DNA from 3 places in the Paeniglutamicibacter sp. MACA_103 genome. Region 1 is predicted to be linked to each of the others. Evidence: riboswitches for the same ligand, from Rfam matches in the RefSeq annotation. Region 1 holds a riboswitch; each other region holds the start of a gene.

Evidence for each region. Region 1 has a riboswitch for thiamine pyrophosphate ahead of ACIPVK_RS16985 (ECF transporter S component). Riboswitches for the same ligand answer to the same signal wherever they lie in the genome.
Region 2: another riboswitch for thiamine pyrophosphate. It lies ahead of ACIPVK_RS12755 (sodium:solute symporter family transporter); the one in region 1 lies ahead of ACIPVK_RS16985 (ECF transporter S component).
Region 3: another riboswitch for thiamine pyrophosphate. It lies ahead of thiO (glycine oxidase ThiO); the one in region 1 lies ahead of ACIPVK_RS16985 (ECF transporter S component).

What each region holds. Positions count from the first base shown of each region.
Region 1 covers NZ_JBIXLN010000040.1:23,434-30,859, reverse strand. Annotated here, with positions in the region: gene ACIPVK_RS17010 (Na+/H+ antiporter subunit D) at 1-928, shown strand, start outside; gene ACIPVK_RS17005 (Na+/H+ antiporter subunit E) at 925-1,539, shown strand; gene ACIPVK_RS17000 (monovalent cation/H+ antiporter complex subunit F) at 1,536-1,799, shown strand; gene mnhG (monovalent cation/H(+) antiporter subunit G) at 1,799-2,206, shown strand; gene ACIPVK_RS16990 (DUF4235 domain-containing protein) at 2,304-2,564, opposite strand; TPP riboswitch at 2,636-2,757, shown strand; gene ACIPVK_RS16985 (ECF transporter S component) at 2,812-3,435, shown strand; gene ACIPVK_RS16980 (ATP-binding cassette domain-containing protein) at 3,451-5,820, shown strand; gene ACIPVK_RS16975 (NUDIX hydrolase) at 5,905-6,366, opposite strand; gene ACIPVK_RS16970 (aminodeoxychorismate lyase) at 6,423-7,298, opposite strand; gene cls (cardiolipin synthase) at 7,399-7,426, shown strand, end outside.
Region 2 covers NZ_JBIXLN010000024.1:66,430-73,855, reverse strand. Annotated here, with positions in the region: gene ACIPVK_RS12760 (ABC-F family ATP-binding cassette domain-containing protein) at 36-1,628, shown strand; TPP riboswitch at 2,247-2,362, shown strand; gene ACIPVK_RS12755 (sodium:solute symporter family transporter) at 2,374-3,834, shown strand; gene ACIPVK_RS12750 (hypothetical protein) at 3,831-5,021, shown strand; gene ACIPVK_RS12745 (acyl-CoA reductase) at 5,028-6,515, shown strand; gene serA (phosphoglycerate dehydrogenase) at 6,734-7,426, shown strand, end outside.
Region 3 covers NZ_JBIXLN010000004.1:87,110-94,535, forward strand. Annotated here, with positions in the region: gene ACIPVK_RS03120 (tartrate dehydrogenase) at 1-855, opposite strand, end outside; gene ACIPVK_RS03125 (LysR family transcriptional regulator) at 969-1,874, opposite strand; gene ACIPVK_RS03130 (hypothetical protein) at 2,017-3,129, shown strand; gene thiE (thiamine phosphate synthase) at 3,224-3,904, opposite strand; TPP riboswitch at 3,919-4,054, shown strand; gene thiO (glycine oxidase ThiO) at 4,049-5,281, shown strand; gene thiS (sulfur carrier protein ThiS) at 5,278-5,517, shown strand; gene ACIPVK_RS03150 (thiazole synthase) at 5,572-6,375, shown strand; gene ACIPVK_RS03155 (4a-hydroxytetrahydrobiopterin dehydratase) at 6,399-7,079, shown strand; gene moeB (molybdopterin-synthase adenylyltransferase MoeB) at 7,195-7,426, shown strand, end outside.

The sequences.
Region 1 (7,426 bases):
GCTGTCCTTCTGGCTCCCGGACTCCTACCCGACGGCGCCAGCGCCGGTCACCGCGGTGTTCGCCGGGCTGCTGACCAAGGTCGGCGTATACGCCATCATCCGCACCGAGACCCTGCTCTTCCCCGGGAACCAACTCTCCGACGCGCTGATGCTTGTGGCGGGGCTGACCATGCTGGTGGGAATCCTGGGCGCCGTGGCGCAGACCGACATCAAGCGCATGCTTTCCTTCACGCTGACCAGCCACATCGGCTTCCTGATCTTCGGCGTCGCCGTGGGCAACCAGCTGGGCCTGGGCGCCACCATCTACTACGTGGCCCACCACATCGTGGTGCAGACCTCGCTGTTCCTGGTGGCCGGGCTCATCGAACGCCGCGCCGGGACCTCGAACATCGACCGGCTCGGCTCCCTGGCGAAGCTCTCCCCGCTGCTGGCCCTGCTCTTCTTCGTCCCGGCCATGAACCTGGGCGGCATCCCGCCGTTCTCCGGGTTCCTGGGCAAGCTGGGGCTGGTCCAGGGCGGCGCCGAGCTGGGCACGCCCATGGCCTGGGTGCTGGTCGGCGTGTCCCTGCTGACCTCGCTGTTGACGCTGCTGGCCGTCGCGCGCATCTGGAACAGGGCGTTCTGGCGCAATGCCGAGGACGCCACGGACCCGGACCCGCTGCTGCTGGTGGGCGTCTCCGCGGCCCGCGGCGCCACCTACGACATCGTCGCCGACGAACCGGCCAGCCGCTATTCCGACCGCGGAAACGCCGCCCTGCTGCCCAACGGCATGCTCGCCATGACCGCGGCCCTGGTGCTGGTGGGCGTGGCCCTGACGGTGTTCGCCGGGCCGCTCTTCGACTTCAGTGACCGGGTGGCCGGGCAGATGCTGGACGAGGGCAACTACATCGAGGCCGTACTCGGCGCCGGAGAGGGGCAATCGCGATGAGCCGGGAACAACGTCTGGCCGATGCCAAGGACGAGCACGGGCAGCGCCAGCGCTCCACGCTGCGCCAGGAAATTCCGCTGCTGCTCGGCATGACGCTGGTCTGGGGCGCGCTCTGGCAGGACTTTGCCCTCGGCAACCTGGTCTTCGGGCTGCTGATCTCGCTGTTGCTGGTGCGGGTCTTCCGCCTGCCGCCGGTGATCCTCTCGGGACGCTTCAACATCTGGCGCGCGGTGGTCTTCGTCGGGGCTTTCCTGCGCGACGTGACACTGGCCAGCTTCGAGGTCATGTACCTGGCGGTGTTTCGCGGGCCGCGGACCACCAGCGCGGTCATCACCGTCACGCTGCGCACGGAGTCGGACCTGCTGGTCACCTTCGTGGGCCACGTGCTGACGCTGGTGCCCGGCTCGTACGTCGTGGAGGTGGACCGCCGGAGCTCCACGCTGTACCTGCATGTGCTCAACGTCAACGACCAGGCGGGCGTGGAAAAGGCCCGCGCATCGGTCCTGCTGATCGAGGAACGGCTGATCCGGATGATGGGCACCACCGAAGAGCTGGCCGCGCTGAAGGCCGAGAAGAAGGCACCGAGCAAGGAACACGGAGCAACCTCATGAACATCGTCTTGTGGATCTGCGGAATCACGCTCTCGATTGCCGCCTGCCTGGCCATCGCCAGGCTGGCGATGGGACCGTCCATCCTGGAACGCGTCATCGCCACCGATGTCCTGTTGCTGATCATCTCCGCGGCGCTGTGCATCGAGATGACCGTCAACAGGCACACCAACAACCTGGTCTTCGTGCTGCTGGCATGCCTGGTCGGGTTCGTCGGCTCGGTCACGGTTTCCCGCTTCGTCACGGACCGGAGGAACGCCTGATGCTTGACACCATCATCGACATCGTCGCCGGGACGTTCATGATCGTCGGATCCCTGATGTCCCTGGCCGCGGGAATCGGCATGCTTCGCTTCCCCGACCTGCTCTCGCGGCTGCACGCCGCGACCAAGCCGCAGGTGCTGGGACTGTTCCTGCTGCTGGCGGCGCTCGGGCTGGAACTGCGTTCCTGGGCCGTGCTGCCGGTGCTGGCGCTGGCGTGGCTGCTGCAGCTGCTCACCGCACCGGTCTCGGCGCACATGGTGGGGCGCGCCGGCTACCGGACGCGGCACCTCAAGCGCGAGACCCTCGTTGCGGATGAGCTGGCGGCGGTCGTCGAGGCCGCTGAACAGCGGGAGGAAGACGAAAGCGGCCGGGGCGGAACGCGGGACCGCACCGACTTCATCGACTAGGCCCCGCGGCGCGCATCCCTGCCCGGGATCCAGGGGAGCGCCGGAAACGATTCAGGTGCCCACGGGAAATCCGTGGGCACCTGAATCGTTTGTGGTGTTAGGCCTTCTTGGCGAACCGGGCCAGGGCCCTTTGGGTTCCGCGGTCGGTGAGCACCTGGATCAGGGCGGCGGTCGTGGCCGAAAGCACGGCGAAGACAATCGCCTGGCGCATGCTGGCCTCGGCCTGGGCCTCCTTGTTGCCGTGCTTGGGCGGCTGCTGGCCGGTGAATCCGATCCAGGCCTTGTCAACGATCTTTCCACCCACGAATCCTGCGGCGATCGAAATAAGCGGGCCGACGAGTTTCATCAAGCTGTTCACGGGAACTCCCAAATGTTGCGGGCAACGGTACCTGCCCCAGCATAGCGTGAGGTAGCATCATAGGACTGAAACAATCACGACAGGGGAGCGTCGTGCGGAGAAATTCGCACCAAGGCGCTGAGAGTGCGGAGAGCCGCAGACCCTCGAACCTGCCCCGGCTAGTACCGGCGAAGGAAGTCGAGTTCTCAGGGGTGCGTTCGCATAGACGCGTTCCCTCCCCTCCTTGAATCCAAGGAGGATCTCCACCATGAGCATCGCCAACCAGCCCGCCGGGCACCACACGGCCAGCAAGTCCTGGCGTGTCGTCGACATCGTCATCGCCGCCGTCATCGCCGTGTCCTCGGGCGTCATCTTCTGGGCCTGGAACAGCACCCACCACCTGCTCGACGTGCTGTTCCTGGCCTTCCCGCCCTCGGCCGCCCTGGTCTCGGGCATGTGGCTCTTCCCCGCGGTGCTCGGGGCGCTGATCATCCGCAAGCCCGGCGCCGCACTGTTCTGCGAACTGGTCGCCGCCATGGTTTCGGCGCTCATGGGTTCGGAATTCGGGCTGACCGTCCTGGCCTCCGGCCTGATCCAGGGCCTCGGCGCGGAGCTGGTCTTCGGCGCGTTCCGCTACCGCAAGTTCAACCTGCCCGTGGCACTGCTGGCCGGTGGCGCGGCGGGACTCTTCGGCAGCGTCAACGACACCTTCATCTTCCGCTGGTTCCCCGAATACACCACCGGCATGCTCTTCGCATACATCGCGTTCATGACCATCTCGGGAGTCGTCATCGCCGGGCTGCTGTCCTTCTTCGCCACCCGTGCCCTGGCCAAGACCGGCGCCCTCGGAGCCCTTGCCAGCCGCAAGGCAGCCACCGAACCCATCATCTAGGCCGCGGTCGCCTTCATGACTTCACATTCGATGCTGCACCGTGAAGCCGACGCCCCCGGCAAGGAACGCCGGCTGGCCTCGGCCGTGTCCGTCAGCGCCCGCAACTGGGGGTGGCGGCATGCCGACCGCGCCCAACCTGCACTGTGGGGCCTTGACCTGGAAATCCGCGCCGGGGAGCGGGTGCTGCTGGCCGGGCCCTCGGGTGCCGGCAAATCCACGCTGCTCTACGCCCTGGCCGGGGTCCTGCACGAGGACGACGATGCCTATTCCTCCGGCGAGCTCCTGCTCGACGGAACGCCGGCGGCACAGGGCCGGGGACTGGTCGGGCTCATGCAACAGGACCCCGAGACCCAGGTCGTCCAGGCCCGGGTCGGGGACGACGTGGCCTTCGGCGCCGAAAACCTCTCCGTGCCGCCGGAAGAGATCTCCCGGCGCATCATCGAGGCCCTCGACGCCGTGGGGCTCGACGTCCCGCCGGAGCACCCCACCGCGGCGCTCTCGGGCGGGCAAAAGCAACGCCTGGCCCTGGCCGGGATCCTGGCCATGGGCCCGGGGCTGGTCCTGCTGGACGAGCCGACGGCGAACCTCGACCCGGCCGGCGTGCTGGAGGTCCGCGACGCGGTGATCCGGGCCTTGGATGCCACCGGTGCGACCCTGCTGATCGTCGAACACCGGCTGGAAGCCTGGGCGCCGCACATGGACCGGGTCATCGTGCTGGAACCGGGCGGGGGCATCGCCCACGACGGGACCCCGCAGGAGCTCTTCGGGCCCGGCGAGGTTCGCGAGGAACTGATCTCCGCCGGGGTCTGGGTGCCCGGATACACCCCCGCCATCGGCGCCGGGGATGAGCGCGCGGAAGGCGGCACCCTGCTGCTCGAGGCCAGTGCCCTGGCCGTCGCCCGGAAGCGCGGCGGTGTTCCGGCCGCCGACGGGCTTGACCTGCGCCTTGCGGCGGGCGAGGCCTGGTGCGTGCGCGGGGCCAACGGCTCGGGCAAGTCGACCTTCGCGCTGACCCTCGGGGGATTGCTGCCGGCGGCCGCCGGCACGGTGCTGGCCACCGCGGAACTGGCGGCCGGCTCCGAATCGCGCCCCTACCATTGGCGCGCCACCGAGCTGGTGGGCCGCATCGGCTCGGTGTTCCAGGAACCCGAACACCAATTCGTCACCAACACGGTGGCCGAGGAACTGGCCTTCGGCCCGAAGCACGCGGTCAAACAGGGCACCCGGGACCCGCTGTTCACCGATGAGGAAATCGCCTCGCGGGTCGAGTCATTGCTGGAGCGGCTGCGGCTGGGCCACCTGGCCGAGGCAAACCCCTTCACCCTTTCGGGCGGGGAAAAGCGGCGGCTCTCGGTGGCCACGGTCCTGGCTTCCTCCCCGCAGGTCCTGATCCTGGACGAGCCGACCTTCGGGCAGGACGCCAATACCTGGCGCGAGCTTGCACTGCTGCTGCGCGAGGAGCTGGAGGGCGGCACGGCGATCATCGCCGTGACCCACGACGCCGACTTCGCCCGCGCACTGGGCGCCCACGAATTCGTCCTCGATGCCCGGGGCACCCGGGACCGGACCCCGGACGCGGAGGTCCGCCCCGGGTTGCTGGAGGCCGATGTCCGCGGCGGGGCCAGCTTCCTGGGCCGGGCGAACCCGCTGGCGAAGCTGGTCGCCGTCGCACTGGCAACGATCCCGCTGGTGGCCTCGATGGACTGGGCCAGCAGCTCCCTGGTGGTCCTGGCGACCGTCCTGGCATTGCCGCTGGCCGGGCTCTCGATCCCGCGCTTCCTGGCCCGGGGCTGGCCGCTGCTGCTGGCGGCGCTCTTCGGCGCCTGGGGGACCGCGCTGGTGGGCAACGACTCCGGGGCGGTGTTGTTGGACCTGGGCATCTTCGACGTGACCGAGGGGTCGCTGGCGGCCGGTGCCGCCACCGGCCTGCGGGCCTTCGCCGTGGCCATCCCCGCGGTGCTGGTGCTCTTCACGACCGACCCCACGGACCTGGCCAATGCGCTGGCGCAGAAGGCGCGGCTTCCGCACCGCTTCGTGCTCGGGGCGCTTGCCGGCATGCGGCTGCTGGGGTTGCTGATCGAGGAATGGACCACGCTGGGCATGGCCCGGCGCGCAAGGGGCGTGGGCAGCCGCGGCTCGGTGGGCCAGCGGATGCGCGCCAACCTGGGGCAGGTCTTTGGCCTGCTGGTCCAGGCCATCCGCCGGGCCTCGCGCCTGGCGGTGACCATGGAGGCCAAGGGCTTCGGCACCAACGAGCGGACCTGGCTCAGGGAATCGGTGTACGGGCGCCGCGATGCGGGCATCGTTGCCGCGGGCCTGCTGCTGGGCGCCGCCGCCACCTGGGCCGCGGTCGCGCTGGGAACCTGGAACCTGGTCTGGACCTAGTGGTGGAGACACGATGGGTCCCGGTCCCGGTGCATCTTGCCATGCGCGCAGGGAGGGGGACCCGTTCGTTTCCCGGAGCGGTGGCTAGGCACCGAAACCCATGGAGGCGATGGCCGGCAACGCCCCGGCCGCAAGGTTTTCAAGTACGTAGCGTTCGTGTTCCGGCATGGGATCGGGCAGCTTATCCAAATCGAACCATTCAAGGGCCGCGCACTTCTCCGGCTCCATGATCCTCGGCTCCCCGTCCCAGCGGGTGGCGGCGAAGAAGAAGTCCACGCGCTGGGCGCGCGGGGAATCCCCGCCGTTGGTGCGGTGCAGGGTGGCCAGCGGGAGCAGGTCCCGCGGCTCCAGCCGCAACCCCGTTTCCTCGGCCGCCTCGCGCACCGCTGCGGAGCCCACCGATTCTCCGGCCTCGACGTGCCCGGCCGCGGCGCAGGCCCAGTGCCCGTCCATGAAACCGGTGTTTTGCCGCAGCTGCAACAGCACCTGGCCGCCGCGGCGCAGCACCACGTAGGCGGCGGGCACCAGCTGGAACAGTTCTTGCATGGGATACCTCGATTCCTGCGCGGCATCCGCCGGGGGACTGGATGCGGGAAAGTCCCTTATTGGATGGCGTCGACCATGGCGGTGAGCTCGGCATGCAGCTGGCCGTCGCGGGCGATGGCGGTGCCGTCGATCGAATTCACCGGGGTGAGCAGCCTGACGCTGGAGACCAGCCAGACGCCCTCGGCATCCATCAGGTTCTGCGGGGTCAACGGCCCGTAGCCCAGTTCCCACCCGGCTTCCCGCGCGGCGGTGAAGATGGCGCCCTGGGTCGTGCCCGGAAGGATGCCGGTCTCCAGGGTCGGGGTGATCAGGCGCTTGGTGTCCCCGTCGCGGTGCGCGATCAGCACCGTGGAGGTCGGGCCCTCCAGGACGATTCCGTCGCTGGAAACGAAGATGACGTCATCCGCTCCCATTTTCTTGGCATGGCGCAGTGCGGCCATGTTCACCGCGTAGGACAGCGTCTTGGCGCCCATCAGCAGCCAGGGGGCGCGCTCGGCAACCTTCGAGTCGTAGCCGCGGTCCAGGAAGATCACCGAGACCCCGCTCTCGCGCTGCCGGCGTCCCAGCTCGGGGGCCGCGGAGACCATGACCCAGGACGTGCCGTGGTCCGTACCCTCGGTGCCGCGGGTGGCCACGAGCTTTACGACCGCTTCCTCGCACGGGGTGGCGGCATCGAACTCGGCCACGGCGGTGGCGATCGCCGCGCGCCAGGCCTCCTCGTGCGGAATCAACAGGTCGCTGGTCGAGGCCGAGACGCGCAACCGCGCCAGGTGGGCGTCGAGCTTGCGCACGACCCCGTTGGCGTAGAGCGCGGATTCGAAGATCCCGTCCCCGCGGGTCACTCCCTGGTCGAGGACCGAAAGCTGGGCGGTTGCGGCATCGGCGACGCGGCCGGCGGAAAAGTCGGGGTCAAGGAACACAAGTGCAGTCATGGCTACCAGATTACCGCCGCGAAAGTGGTTCTCCGGTGCGCGCCGTGCTGGCGGTAGGGTGGGGTATGGCCGGGAAACCGACTTTGGCAAGGAGGGATCCATGGAAGCAGGCAACGACGCGCTGACGG
Region 2 (7,426 bases), on a different contig from region 1:
TCCACCACCGATTCTCCTGATAGGACCACACCACCATGAGCTTGATCCGGCTAAACGATGTCAGCGTGCGATTCGAAAACAACCCGATCCTGCGCGAGGCGTTTTTCAAGCTAGAGGCGGGGGACCGTGTCGGTCTTATCGGCAGGAACGGTTCGGGCAAGTCAACCTTGCTGAAGCTGATCCTTGACCAGGTGGAACCGGACACCGGCACGGTGGCGGTGGAGTTGGGAACCAAGATCGGCTATTTCTCCCAGTTCTCAGAACTCAATGGAGCTTCGACCATCTCAGAGGTGCTCGACGAACTCTTTGCGGAAGTCAAGACCATCGAGGCGGAACTCGCCGAGATCGATACTGCCATTGCCGCCGATCCCAAGGCCGACGAAATGGATCGGTTGATCCACCGCCAGTCCGAGCTCTTCGAATCCATGGATCGACTAGATGGTTGGGATTACCCCCGTTCCATAGACACCGTACTTACCAAGCTGGGCTTTGACGAGGCCCACAGGATTTGCTCCATTGATTCCCTCTCAGGCGGATGGCGCAACCGTGCCGCACTGGCGAAGATCCTGCTCGAGGACCCGGATGTCCTCTTGCTGGATGAGCCGACCAACTTCCTCGATGTCGCAGGCGTCGAATGGCTCGAAAACTGGTTCAAGTCATTCAAGGGTGCGGCCATCATCGTTTCGCACGACCGCAAGTTCCTGGATTCGGTGGTCACAAGGATCATCGAGGTCGAGAACTTCCACCTCCACGAATACCCGGGAAACTTCGCAGAATACGTGGTGGCCAAGCAATTCAAGCTCAAGACCCTCGAGTCGCAATTCGTCCACGAATCCGAGCTTCTGGCCTTTGAAGCCGAGGGAATCTCTGACCGCCGCGAGGCGGCCAAGGCAGCCAGCAAGGGCCTGGACAACAAGCTCTCCAAGATCAAGAAGTCGCGCGCGCCGCGGCCCGTGGACAAGATCATCACCGAGATCTATGGCGGCCTGCACATCAAGGACACCCTTTGCCGGGTCGAAGGACTGTCGAAGTCCTACGGGGAAAAGACGCTCTTCAACGACCTCAGTTTTGAGGTGCGACGCGGCAACCGGATGGTCATCCTCGGTGCCAACGGCAGCGGTAAGTCCACCCTGTTGCGTGTGCTGACCGAGACGGAGAAACAGGATTCGGGGTACGTGACCTGGACCAAGGGTGCCGCGGTGGTTTCTTACAACGAGATCCTTGATGAGCTGGATCCCGAAGACACCGTGACCCATGCGGTCAACGCGATGCCGAATTCCTTGGCCTTCAGCGCGACGAAGAAGTCGGTGAACCGGTTCCTGGCCATGTTCCAGTTCTCCGAGGCCGACTTGAAGAACCGCATCGGCAACCTTTCAGGTGGCCAGCGTGCGCGCGTGGCCATGGCCATGTGCCTGCTTTCGGGTGCTTCGGTGCTGATCTTGGATGAGCCCACAAACCACTTGGACATGGCCAGTACCCAGGTGATGGAGCGCGCGCTTCTGCACTTCCCCGGCGCTGTCGTGGTGGTTAGCCACGACCGGTTCTTTACCGAGAAGATCGCCAACCGCTACTTGGTGTTCGGGGCGGAGCACGCCAAGGCGGGAGAAGTCGCAGTCCGCGGAGCCTAGGAACAATCCTCAGGAGCTGGCTGGCAAGCGGGCGTCAAACCTCATGGTTCTTTCGGACATGGTTCCGTTGGCGCCATAGAAGGTGGATCTGATGAGTCGGATGCCGAACGTTTGTGAGGACACAGGGGTGAGCTGCCGGCGGATGTTCAACCGGGCCGGAGCCAGGGTGTTGGACTCAACCGGGACAGTTTCCGCCATTGCGCATAGATATGGCGTTCCTCATTGGACCGCGAGGAAGTCCTAACCCCGGGGACCAAAAGAAGGTCCAACCAGGTGGAACAGACCTTGTCCTGGACAACGGGTGCAACGGCGGACGCTGGCGCCGTGGGAGACGCAAAGTGCGGCGAGCGTGGCTTGGCGGCGCAGCCCGCCAGCAGGCCCAAGGGGGACGGAACATTGCCACGGTTACCACGAGTTTTCGCCAGGTCAAAAGGCACATATATTCCAGCATTGCACGACCCGGAAGGGTGAATCGGGCCAACGGGGCCGACCAGAATCGATCTTTGGAAATCCTTTCCCGCCGATCCGCCGGCAGAGAAAGCCCGGAGTTCGCAGCTTCATATTCACGGTTCCAGACTGCTCGGGATTGGGATCCGGGCCACGGTGTGGCTAGAGTCGATCCCACAACGCGGGAGCTTGGGAAGAACCAGGCTGAGAGGGCGACTAACGGTGTCGCCGACCGCATGAACCTGTCCGGGTAATGCCGGCGAAGGGATGAATGTTGATGCTTGGTTTTTCCATATCCTTGGCGATTTTGATCATTGTGTTGGCGGTGTTTGCCTGGGTTGGCCTGGGAATCGGGCGGGATCGGAGCCTCGAGGAATTCGCCGTGGCCCGCAACAGCCAAAACGGACTGGGCTTGGGATTGTCCTTCTTTGCCTCGGGAGTAGGTGCGTGGATCCTTTTCGCCGCACCGGAGGTCGGGGCCACCACAGGCATTGCCGGCGTGGTCGGTTACGCCGTCGCGGTCACCGTGCCGCTGATTGGCCTGGTGCTGGTGGGAAAGCGCCTGCGTAAGCTGATCCCGGACGGGCACAACCTCGTGGAGTTTGTGCGCCTGCGCTACGGAACTACCATGCACATCTACGCACTTGCGATTTCCATGATGTACATGCTCATTGCCCTCTCGGCCGAGCTGACCGCCATCGGTGCGGTGCTTGGGCGCATGTCCGACTTGGATCCGCGGCTGGGGATCATTGCCGTTGCCCTGATCACTGCGCTCTACACCGCATACGGCGGGCTGCGGGCCTCGATCCACACCGATCGCTGGCAATCCTGGATGCTCTTTGGGCTGCTGGTGGTCGTTGGAGCCGTCCTCTTCGGCGGGCTCTCCCGCAATACGGGACCTCTGGACCCGGCATTATTCGCCGTGGACCTGCACGGCATCGAGGCAGCGCTGACCCTGGTCGTGGCTGTCACCGGCACCACGCTCTTCCACAACGGGTACTGGCAGCGGGTCTGGGCGGCCCGCGACGCCCGCGCCCTGGGCCGCGGCGCCCTCATCGGTGCCGTCACCCGGTTCCCCGTGGTCTTCGCTGCCGGCCTGGTCGGACTGCTCGCTGCCGCCTACGGGGTTGCCCTGGGCACCCCGGCGGTGCCGTTCTTTGCCCTGCTGGAATTGCAGCCGGTTTGGGTCCTGGCGGCCGTTCTCGTTCTGACCCTGGCGCTCGTGGCCTCCACGGTGGACACCCTGCAAAACGGGCTGGCTGCCATGGCCGTGACACACGTACCAAGGCTCCGCCTGTCCGGGGCGCGGATAGCCACGATTGTGTTCACCGCGATCCCGGCCCTCGTGGCCTTCCAGGGCTTCTCGGTGCTGCGCCTGTTCCTGATCGCCGACCTGCTGTGCGCCGCGACGATCATTCCGATCCTGTTGGGCCTGTGGCGCCGTTCGACCTCCAACGCCGCGATCGGCGGCTCCATCGCGGGACTGGTGGCGGCGCTGGGCTATGGCTGGTTCGCCGGCGGCAGCCTGCCGGCCGCCCTGGCCATTGCCACCTTTGCCCAGGGACTGTCCTTGGCCCCGTTCCTCGCGGCCTCGGTCGCCTCCGCCGCCGTGACCCTTGTGGTGTCCGCCGCGGCGGGGCGCAGCACCGACCTCTCGGAGTTGGGATCGCAGACGAGAAGCCTGGACGGCCCAGCGGGCCCGCGAGCGGAATCCGACGCCATGCGCGAGACAAGCACGGAAGGGGAGAACGCCCGATGAACACCCAAGGATCCAACACGTCCGAAGCCCAGCGTGACGACCTGGATCTGCGCATCCAGGCCTATATCGAACGCGGGCCGGGGCCTGCCACGGACAGCAGTGCGGGGAGCCCCGAGGACGATTCCGAGTTCAACGTCCTGGCCCTGGGACTTTTCGCCTACCAATACGAACGCAACATCCCTTACCAACGTTTCTGTCGGGCGCGCGGGGTGCATCCCGGTTCCCTGTCCCGATGGCAGGACATTCCGCCGGTGCCCTTGACCGCGTTCAAGGAACTCACCTTGGCCTGTGATCCGGTGGAAGATGCTGCCGCCGTCTTCATGACCAGCGGGAGCACCGATCCCACCACCCGCGGCCGGAACCACCACCCGCACCTGTACCTTTACGATGCCTCTGCCCGCGAGGCATTCGCCCACTACTTCCTGCCCGATAAGCGGACCATGCGGCTGCTGGTGCTCAACGCGCGCCCTGACGAGCAGCCAAATTCATCCCTGGCCCATTTCCTGGGAGAGCTGGTTGATGCCTTTGGCGCCCCGGGCAGCGACTACTTCATGGCGGGTGACGAGCTCGACTGGAGCCGCCTCGCCACGGTGCTGCGCGATGCGGAGGCCGCCGGGGAACCCGTCGCGTTGCTGGGCACCTCCTTTGCCTACGTGCACCTGCTGGACGCGCTAGAACGCGAGGGGCTGGCCTTTTCCCTGCCGGCGGGCAGCAGGCTGCTGGACACCGGGGGATACAAGGGACGCTCCCGCGAGGTCGGGGCCGATGAATTGCGGCTCAACTTTGGCCAGCGGCTCGGCATTGCCGATACATGGTGCGTGAACTATTACGGGATGACCGAAATCAGCACCCAGTACTACGATTCGACGCTGCGCGAGGCATGGCTGGGCCGGCAACCCTCAGTCAGGCGCAAGGCGGTCCCGGCGTGGAGCCGGATCCGGGTCATCGATCCCTCCACGGGGGAAGACGTCGAGCCGGGCCAACACGGGCTGATCGTGCACTACGACCTGGCCAACAGGGGATCGTGCTTGGCGGTGCTTGCCGAGGACATTGGATACCTGGTGCCGCCGGCACCCGGGGGAGAAGCCATCCAACCGGACTTTGTCCTGGTCGGCCGCGCCGAGGCCGCCGAGGCGCGTGGATGCTCCATGGCCCTGGATGAGATGCTCAGCGCGAACAGGGGCTGAGAAATCATGGAGCAGACACATCCGGGCGCATCCGCCAAGGGGCCGGCCGCCATTGTTCCCGAAGCCATTGACGGCTTCTTCCTCCCGCAGCTGGAGGCCAGTGAACTGAGGGACCTCACCTGGAAAGAGACGGTCGCCGGCTCCATCGTGGTGCGAACCCCGGAGATGACGTCCGGCCTGGTGGACCTATTGGCGCAGCGCTTGCTGGCAGCCCAGGAGGCACACCTTGCGAACCGCCCGGTAATGGACGTGGTGGACGTGCTTGGTCGGGTCTTTGCCCGCTGGGCCGATCCGGACTACCACTGGCGGGTGAGGGCCGAGGCGGTGCTTCCGGCGGTGACGGGCTATGCACCGGCCATGGTGCGCCGTGGCCTGGCGCGTTACCTGCAGACCTTTCGGAGGGATCGCCTATTGAGTTTCCTCACCCAGGACCTGGAGAACCCACTGGTCCTGGATGGTTTCAAGCCCAACCGGGCCGGCGGCCGGTCACGGGCCGTCGGCCCGCGATTGACCACACAGATACATGCCGGCAATGTCCCCGGCCTGGCCGCGTGGAACCTGGTGTGTGCGCTGTTGGTGAAGTCGGCAACGCTGGGCAAGTCCGCCTCGGGCGAACCGCTCTTCGCGGTGTTCCTGGCCCACAGCATTGCCGAGGAAGACCCCGATTTGGCCACCTGCCTGGCCATGGTCCATTGGGCCGGCGGAAACGACGAGATCGAGCGGGCGGCCTTTGCCAAGTCCGATGCCGTGGTGGTGACCGGCGGCGATGCTGCCATTGCCGCGGTGTCCGCCCGCGTGCCGCCGGGCGTCCGGCTTGTAGCCCATGGGCACAAGGTGAGTTTTGCCGTGGTGGGTATCGAGGCCTTGACCAAGGAGGAATTCGGGAAGACGGCAGTGAAGGTTGCCTATGATGCCTCCCAGTACGATCAACAGGGATGCCTTTCCCCGCATGCGGTCTTTGTCCAGCGCGGCGGTGAGGTGGGCCCGGAGCAATTTGCCGCTTCGGTCGCCGAGCAGATGCAGCTATTCGACGTGGCGGAGCCCCGCGCCAGGCTCGGTTTGGAAGAGCATGTGGCACTGGACAGGGCGCGCTCGACCCAGGAGTTCCGCTCGTACACGGATGACGGCCTTTTGTACTTCACCGCCCCGGCCGGCAACAACTGGACGGTAGTCTACGACCCGGAAGCCGAGGTCCTCGTTCCCTCCCCGTTGAACCGTTTCCTCCGGATCCATCCCGTTGACGGCATCGATGACGTGGTGCGCCTGGTGGCACCGCTGCGCCGGGTTCTGCAGACGGTGGGTGTTGCCTGCTCACCGGAAACCCTTGAAACGTGGTCCCAGGACTTGGCGGGGTGCGGGGTGGACAGGATCTGCGGGGTGGGGCGTATGCCCGAGCCGGCCGCGGGGTGGCATCATGACGGCGTCGGCAATTTGACGGCCTTGGTTCGTTGGATCGATATCGAGCAGGACGCCGGTTTGGAGCTCGAGAGGTAGGTCCGCAGGGAGGCAAGCGGTGGCCCGCATGCCGGAGGCCATGAATCTCCCGTGGAACCAAACACCTGTGAAGATGCTCACAGTTTCAACATGAGGGCCCGTAACATCGCGCCGTGGAACCGGGCATATGAAGGGGCGGGCGATATTCTGGCCTTTCTGGTTCGGTCGATCACCGGACCATGCATCCAGCCCACTGAAATAGCAAAGGTGCCACCCCCGTGTCTGTAAACAAGCCAGTCGTCCTTTTGGCCGAAGAACTCTCGCCCGCAACCATTGCGGCCCTGGGTCCCGATTTCGAGATTCGCCAGACTGACGGTGCGGACCGCGCCCAGCTGTTGGCTGCCATTTCTGACGTCGATGCCATCCTCGTGCGCTCCGCCACGCAGGTGGACGCAGAGGCCATTGCCGCGGCCAAGAACCTGAAGATCATTGCCCGCGCGGGTGTTGGCCTGGACAACGTGGACATCAAGGCCGCAACCCAGGCCGGTGTCATGGTCGTGAACGCCCCGACCTCCAACATCATCTCGGCTGCCGAACTGACAGTGGGCCACATCGTGTCCCTGGCCCGCCGCATCCCGGCAGCCAACGCCTCGCTGAAGGGCGGCGCCTGGAAGCGCAGCTCCTACACCGGGGTGGAGCTCTTCGAGAAGAAGGCCGGCATCATTGGCCTGGGCCGCATCGGTGCGCTGGTGGCGGCACGCCTGCAGGGCTTCGGCATGGAGATCCTGGCTTACGACCCGTACATCACCCCGGCCCGCGCCCAGCAGCTTGGCGTCACCCTGGTGGAACTGGATGAGCTCTTGGCCCAGTCCGACTTCGTGACCATCCACATGCCCAAGACCCCGGAGACCGTTGGGATGCTTGGCAAGGATGCCTTTGCCAAGATGAAGAACACCGCGTATGTCATCAAC
Region 3 (7,426 bases), on a different contig from region 1:
CGGTTCGAACATTGACGGGAAGCGGCGCTCCGGGTTCAGGTTGGCGCTGGCGGCCAGTCCCAGGCTGCCGGCCAGCGCCGAGCCCAGGTCCGAGAGGATGTCGGCGTTGAGGTTCGAGGCCACGACGACCGAGAGGTCCTCCGGGTTCAAGACGAACTTTGCGCTCATGGCGTCGACCAGCACGCTCTCGGTGCGAACGTCCGGGTAATCCAGTGCCACGCGGTTGAATGTCTCGTCCCAGAGCACCATGCCGTATTGCTGGGCGTTGGACTTGGTGACCGAGGAAACCTTCTTCACGGTGCGGGTGCGGGCGAGGTCGAAGGCGAAGCGGATGATGCGCTCGCAGCCCTTCTCGGTGAACAACGCGGTCTGCAGGGCGATCTCGTTGCCCGGGCCGCGGCCGGACAGGTTCCGCCCGCCCAGGCCCGCGTATTCGCCTTCGCTGTTTTCGCGCACGACGATCCAGTCGAGCTCGGTGTCATCGGCCTTGCGCAGCGGGGAAGTGACGCCTGTCAGGAACTTGACCGGGCGGATGTTGGCCCACTGGTCGAAGTTCTGCGTGATGTTCAGGCGAAGGCCCCAGAGGCTGATGTGGTCCGGAACGTTTTCCCAGCCGACGGCGCCGAAGTAGATCGAATCGAAGCCCTTCAGGGTCTCCAGGCCCTTGGGGTCCATCATGACACCGTGCTCGGCGTAGTATTCGCAGCCCCAGGGGAATTCGGTCCAGTTGAAGGCGAACTTGCCGTTGGACTGTTCGGCGACGGTGTCCAGCACGCGGCGTCCGGCGGCGACAACTTCCTTGCCGACTCCGTCTGCCGGGATCGATGCGATCTTGAAAATCTGGGTCTCACTCATGGGACAACTCCTAATTGAAAGTGCTCCGCATCACATGCGGTGTTGGGTTCAATTAGATCGGGCGTCATCAGATACGTCCAAGACTGAAATTGCATACGCCAAATAGGTAGAACCTATCCAATGTGGTCGATGCGGGATGCCGCATAGTCCCGGGCCACACCCAGGAAGGCTTTTGCTGCGGGTGTCAGGTTGGCCTGCCGGCTCAGGATCGCCACATGCAGTTCCGAGACCGGCTCGATGTGCACCACACGCAGGCCGGACTGCCGTGCCAGCGGTGCCCAGGAAAGCGGCATGACCGAATGGCCCACACCCGCCAGCACCAGCGGGAGCACCGAGGTGCGGTGCGCGACTTCGACGACGATCTCCACCTTGATTCCGCTGGCCAGGACGTTGTCGACCAATGAGCGCATGAGAGAGCCTCGTTGGGAAACCACCACCCGGTGACCATCCAGGTCCTGCGGAGAAATGACGTCGCGGTCCCCGAAATCATCTGCCTGCGGGTTGACTATCAGCACCAATGGCTGGCGCTCCAGTTGAAGGACATCGACGTCGGGGACCCGGATCGGCCGGTCCGATCCCAGTATGCCGACCTCGCTGCTTCCGTTGCGCACAGAGGACACCACATCATCCACCGTGAAGGCCGCATCCGTGCTCACCGTGATCGAAGGATGCAACCGGGCGTAGGTGGCGATCATCGTGGTCAGCGGTTCCACTCCCGGGGACGGCATGGCAATCAGTTCGAGCCGACCGCTGCGCACACCCTTCACATCCGCCATGGCCGACTGCGCAGCCTCCAGGTCCCTGACCACCAACCGCGCCGGTCCCACCAACGCCTTGCCCGCCTCGCTGAGCACAGCCCGGCGGCCCACGCGGTGGAACAACGGCACCCCAGCTTCCTGTTCCAGGGTCTTGATCGCTTGCGACAACGATGGCTGGGCGATGAGAAGTTTTTCGGCGGCCCGGTTGAACCCCTGATGGTCAACCACCGCCAGGAAATACCTCAATTGCCTGACATCCATTGGTGCTCCCCCCGGCCAAGACCCGCATCTGGGTTGGGCGGGTCAATTCCAACCATTATGTTCCCTGCGCACAGGTGTCCGTCTTTCATGACGGCGCCCGTGACCAGCGATTCCACGGATATCCGGCTGTTAGGCTGGCCGCATGGTGGATCAGATGCATCCGTTCCCGAGAGTCGCCGTGGGCGATGCCGTCATCTTCGTTGACCAAACGCGGCCCGTGGCAGTGGTGCGCGGGCCGGGCCTGCCCGATCATCCGGTGAGCTGGCCGGAGCTGGATATCGGTATCATTTCCCCCGAGATCTCGCTGCTCAGTGCCCCCGATGCGGCATGGGTAGTTTATGCCGGCTGCGCAGACGAGATCGGCCCAACGGCATTGGGTCCCCATGGGATCCAGGACATCACCGCTGTGCGGATCGGCGCCGACGGATCCGTCGGACACGTGGGGGCAAATAGGTCCCGCGTGCTGGGAGCAACCCGTCACGGATTATGGACAGCTCCGTTCGAGGTCTTGCCCATTGATGAAAGCTACTCCGGCGGTGAACTGCCCGAGGGTTGGGCCGCACCCATGGCGCTTGAAGTCCACATGCCCACCCAAGCAACGCGAAGGGTGGAATTCGACCGGCAGGTGGAATCCGTGGGCGACGAGGAGGCCGGGACGTCGTTCTTGGTGCAGCCCTCACCCCCGGTTGCGCACCGCGACAGCGATGGATTCTGTTTTGAATACCGACGGGCAACACTGGTTCTGCCCGTCGGTGCGGAATTGCCTGCACGGGTGCGGTTCAGGGACTTCGTGCCCCAAGGCTGGGGTGAGCTTGTCGAGGACCGTTGGGAAGACGAGCCATCCGCGTCGTCCGCCGATCCGGAGGACATCGACCTGGACGGGATTCCAGGGACCAGATGGAACCGGGCGGCGCCGACCGCGGCGCAGGAATTGGCTGCGGTCCACGGAATTACCGGACAGTTTGCCAACATGGAAGCGTATTGGCGCGACGCCAACGGGGAATCCTTCCCGATCGCGGACGGCGTCAGCGATGCGCGGGTGGACGTGGAGGGGCAGTGGCCACAGACCCGGGTCAGAATCTCCTTCCGGCATCCCTACTATCCCGGGGGCCGGCTCCGACGCTCGATCCGGGTCTTCGACGAGGCGGGCCGCATCATGATCCACGAGTACGCAGGCATTCACCTGATGGAGGACCTGGACACCAACGACCTCCCCGATATTGGCGAGGAGCACGGAAGCGTGCTCGAGATCTAGGGGCAGAAACGTCGATGCCACCCACGGGCCTGACGGTTGGCACCCGCCCGAGGGTGGGCGCCGAGAGCCTGCCGCGGCCGAAAGCAGTTGCCGCTCAGGCGAGTTCCGGCAACCGGGAGAGCAACTGGCGGGCTGCCGCGGTCGGGTCGTCCGCGTCGGTGATCGCGCGCACCACCACGATGCGCGAGGCACCCGCCTCGACGACCTGCTCCACGTTGCCCAGATCGATCCCTCCGATGGCGAACCACGGCTTGGCCGTTTCCAGGGAGGCGGCATGCGCCACCATTTCCAGTCCGACGGCCGCGCGCCCGGGCTTGGTGGGTGTGGCCCATAGCGGGCCGACGCAGAAGTAGTCGATGTCGGGGTCTGCCGCGGCCGCGGTGATCTGCGCAGGGTCGTGGCTGGAAAGCCCCACGGTGACGGAGGGGCCGAGCAGCGACCTGACGCCGGGCAGCGGCAGGTCCTTTTGGCCGACGTGGAACACCGGGGCTCCGGAGAGCATCGCCAGGTCCGCGCGGTCGTTCACCGACCACGACTTGCCGCATTCCTCGGCAACACCGCGCAGCACAAGGAGCAGTTCAAGTTCCTCGGCGGCGTCCAGGTTCTTGTCGCGCAGCTGGATGATGTCGACCCCTCCGGCATAGGCGGCGCGCAGGAAATCGGCGAAATCCCCACGCTCCTTCCGGGCATCGGTGCACAGGTACAGCCGCGCGGCGGCGAGGTCCGGGGCGGATAAGACGGGGGTCACTTCATCTTGGGTGGTGATCTGGCTCATGTCTCCTAGACTAGTTCAGTACCGCGGGAGCCAGGAAAGCTGGCTGAGAGGGCGCCGATTGCGCCGACCGACAGATGCCGCCTTCGAAACGAGGGTGGCGTGGAACCTGATCCGGCTAATACCGGCGTAGGGAAGGAGACCTCGATGGCGTGCACCGTGCCCGACCCCCTCATGTGCGATGTCGCCGTCATTGGCGGCGGAATCATCGGCCTGGGCATTGCCCTCGAAGCCCAGCGTGCCGGGCACCGCACCATGCTCATCGACCCGGATCCCGCCGCCGGCGCGACCTTTGCCGCCGCCGGCATGCTGGCCCCGGTCAGCGAACTGCACTACCAGGAAGAGGACCTGCTCTCCCTCACCCTGGCCTCGGCCGCCCGCTGGCCCGACTTTGCCCAAACCCTGGGCGCGGAGACCGGCCTGGACACCGGGTTCCGCACCAGCCCCACGCTGGCCCTCGGCGCAGATGCCGCCGACCGTGCCGCACTCGGCGACCTGCGTGAGGCGCAAGCCCGGCAGGGGCTCGGGGTCACCCGGCTGTCCACCCGCGAAGCACGGGAGCTCGAGCCGTTGCTGTCCCCGCACATTTCCGCCGCCCACCTGATCGAGATGGACCACCAGGTCGACCCCCGGGCCGTGGCACGGGCCATCATGGCGCGCCTGGAGGCCGTCGGAGCCGAACGCGACGCGGCGGCCCCGGGCCAGACCCTGGTGCGCTCCCGGGCAACCGCCCTGCTGCACGAAGACGCCGCGGATTCCGGCTCCCGGGTCACCGGGGTGCTGCTTGCCGACGGCACCGAGGTCCGTGCCCGCGAGACCGTTCTCGCCAACGGCCTGGGCGCCGCCGACTTCGGCGGGCTGCCCGATTCTCTGGTGCTTCCGCTGCGCCCGGTGTACGGGGACATCCTGCGGCTGCGCGTCCCCGAACACCTGCGCCCGCTTACCACTGCCACGCTGCGCGGGATGGTGCGCGGACTGCCGGTCTACGTGGTCCCGCGCGGGGATGACACGGTGGTCATCGGGGCGACCGCCCGCGAAGACGGCAACCCCGGGGTCAGCGCCGGGGGAGTGCACCAGCTGCTGCGCGATGCCCAGGTGCTGCTGCCCGCCGTCGCCGAGCTCGAGCTCATCGAAACCACGGCCCGCGCCCGCCCCGGCACGCCGGACAACGCGCCGCTGCTGGGGCGCGTGGCCTCGGGAGGCGGGACAGACGTTCCGGGGCTGCTGGTCGCCACCGGATTCTTCAGGCACGGCGTGCTGCTCACGCCGATCGCCGCCCACATCATCGTCGAGCTGATCGCCGGCCGCAGCAACCCCTCATGGGACCGCTTCCGACCCGACCGGTTTTCACCTGTACTGCAACCCAAGGAGTATGCATGAGCACCATCCAACTCAACGGAGCCCCCCGCCCGCTGGACGCCGGAACCACCCTGGCCCAGCTGGTCACCGCCGTCACCGGCCGCCAGCTGTTGCCCACCGGCAAGCCGGCCGACGGCGGACGCCTTGGCGTGGCCGTGGCCCGCAACTCGGGGATCGTCCCGCGCAGCCAGTGGTCGGCGACCGCGCTTGAGCAACATGACGACATCGAGATCGTCACCGCCGTCCAGGGCGGCTGACCACCAGCACCCACCGCACGTCCGCCCCACCGACTTGGAAGAAAGCGAAGGACCATGACGCAAACACTGACAGAAATCGACCCGCTGGTCATCGACGGCATCACCCTGGGCTCCCGGCTCATCATGGGCACCGGCGGCGCGCCGAGCCTGGACGGGCTGGGTGCCGCTCTGGTTGCCTCGGGCACCGAGCTGACCACGGTGGCCATGCGCCGCTACAGCGCGCCCGGCCCGGGATCCACCGGCGGCACCAACCTCTTTGACCTGCTTCTCGAGAACAACATCCGCGTGTTGCCCAACACCGCCGGGTGCTTCACCGCCCGCGAGGCGCTGATGACCGCCGAACTGGGCCGCGAGGCCCTGGAAACCGACTGGGTCAAGCTCGAGGTCATCGCCGACGAAAACACTCTGCTGCCCGACGCCGTCGAGCTGGTCGAGGCCACCGAGGCGCTGGTGGACCGCGGTTTCAAGGTCTTCGCCTACACCAACGACGATCCGGTGCTCGCCCTGCGACTGGAACAGCTCGGCGCCGCGGCCGTGATGCCGCTGGGCGCCCCCATCGGCACCGGACTCGGGATCCTGAACCCGCACAACATCGAATTGATCGTCTCCCGCGCCTCCGTCCCGGTCATCCTCGACGCCGGAATCGGCACGGCATCCGATGCGGCCCTGGCCATGGAGCTTGGGTGCGACGCGGTGCTGCTGGCCTCCGCCGTCACCCGCGCCCAGGACCCGGTCCGCATGGCCCAGGCCTTTAGACATGCGGTCATTGGTGGCAGACTGGCGGCACAAGCAGGGCGCATGCCCAGGCGCACACATGCCCTGGCATCCTCCGCCATGGAGGGACGCCCGGATCTCTGAACCGGAACCCGAAGGAGAGAACCATGCCCGCAAAAGACGTTCTGACCACCGAACAAGTCCAGGCGAACCTGCTGCAGCTGCCGCAATGGCGCTACGGACTCGGTGCCCTGCGCACCGCGCTGAAGTGCGAGTCCTCGGCCTCGGCCCTGGCGTTGTTCGCCACCATCGGCGCGTTGGCCCAGGAGGCCAACCACCACCCGGACATCGACTGGCGCTATGACACGTTGTTCATCACCCTGACCTCGCACGACGCGGGGAGCCGGGTGAGCGCACGGGATGCGGCGCTGGCCAGGTCGATTTCCGCCGAGGCACAGAACTCCGGTGCCACGGCCCGGCCGGACCTTTTGCGGGTCGTGGAGATCGCCATCGACACCGACGACGAGGACGCCATCTCGGAGACCTGGCGCACGGCGCTGGGCTACAAGCGGCAGAAGGACGGCAGCCTGGCCGACCCCTTCGGCCGCGGACCTGCCCTCTGGTTCCAGAAGACGGCCACGCCAAACGCCAACCGCTTCCACCTGGACATCACGGTGCCGCATAGCGAAAGCTCGGCCATCCTGGGCGCGCTGGACGCCACCGGCGCGGCGCTGGACCCGGAGTCCGCCCCCAGGTTCGTGGTGGCCACCGACGCGCAGGGAAACAGGCTGTGCCTCTGCACCGAGGAGGGTCGGGAAATCGACGGCTCGCCCTTGGGCGGCCTCTAGCCAAATAGTTTGAGGGCCGCTCCCGAAAGGGATTTTCGGGGGCGGCCAATCTTGTTCTGGGCGCAGACAATAAATCATTTGTTGTTGTCCCCTTAGGTTTATAAGGCAGGTTTCATTGAGTACAACGTTCGTCGAAAACAACATTGCATCGTTGCCGCCACTGGTGGAGCCGGGGCCGCCCCTGATCGCCGAGGAGCTCGAACGCTACTCCCGCCATGCCTTGATGCCGGAGATCGGGCTCGAGGGACAGCGAAGGCTGCGCAACGCCAAGGTGCTGGTCATCGGGGCCGGGGGCCTGGGCTCTCCGGCATTGCTGTATCTGGCCGCCGCCGGCGTGGGAACGCTGG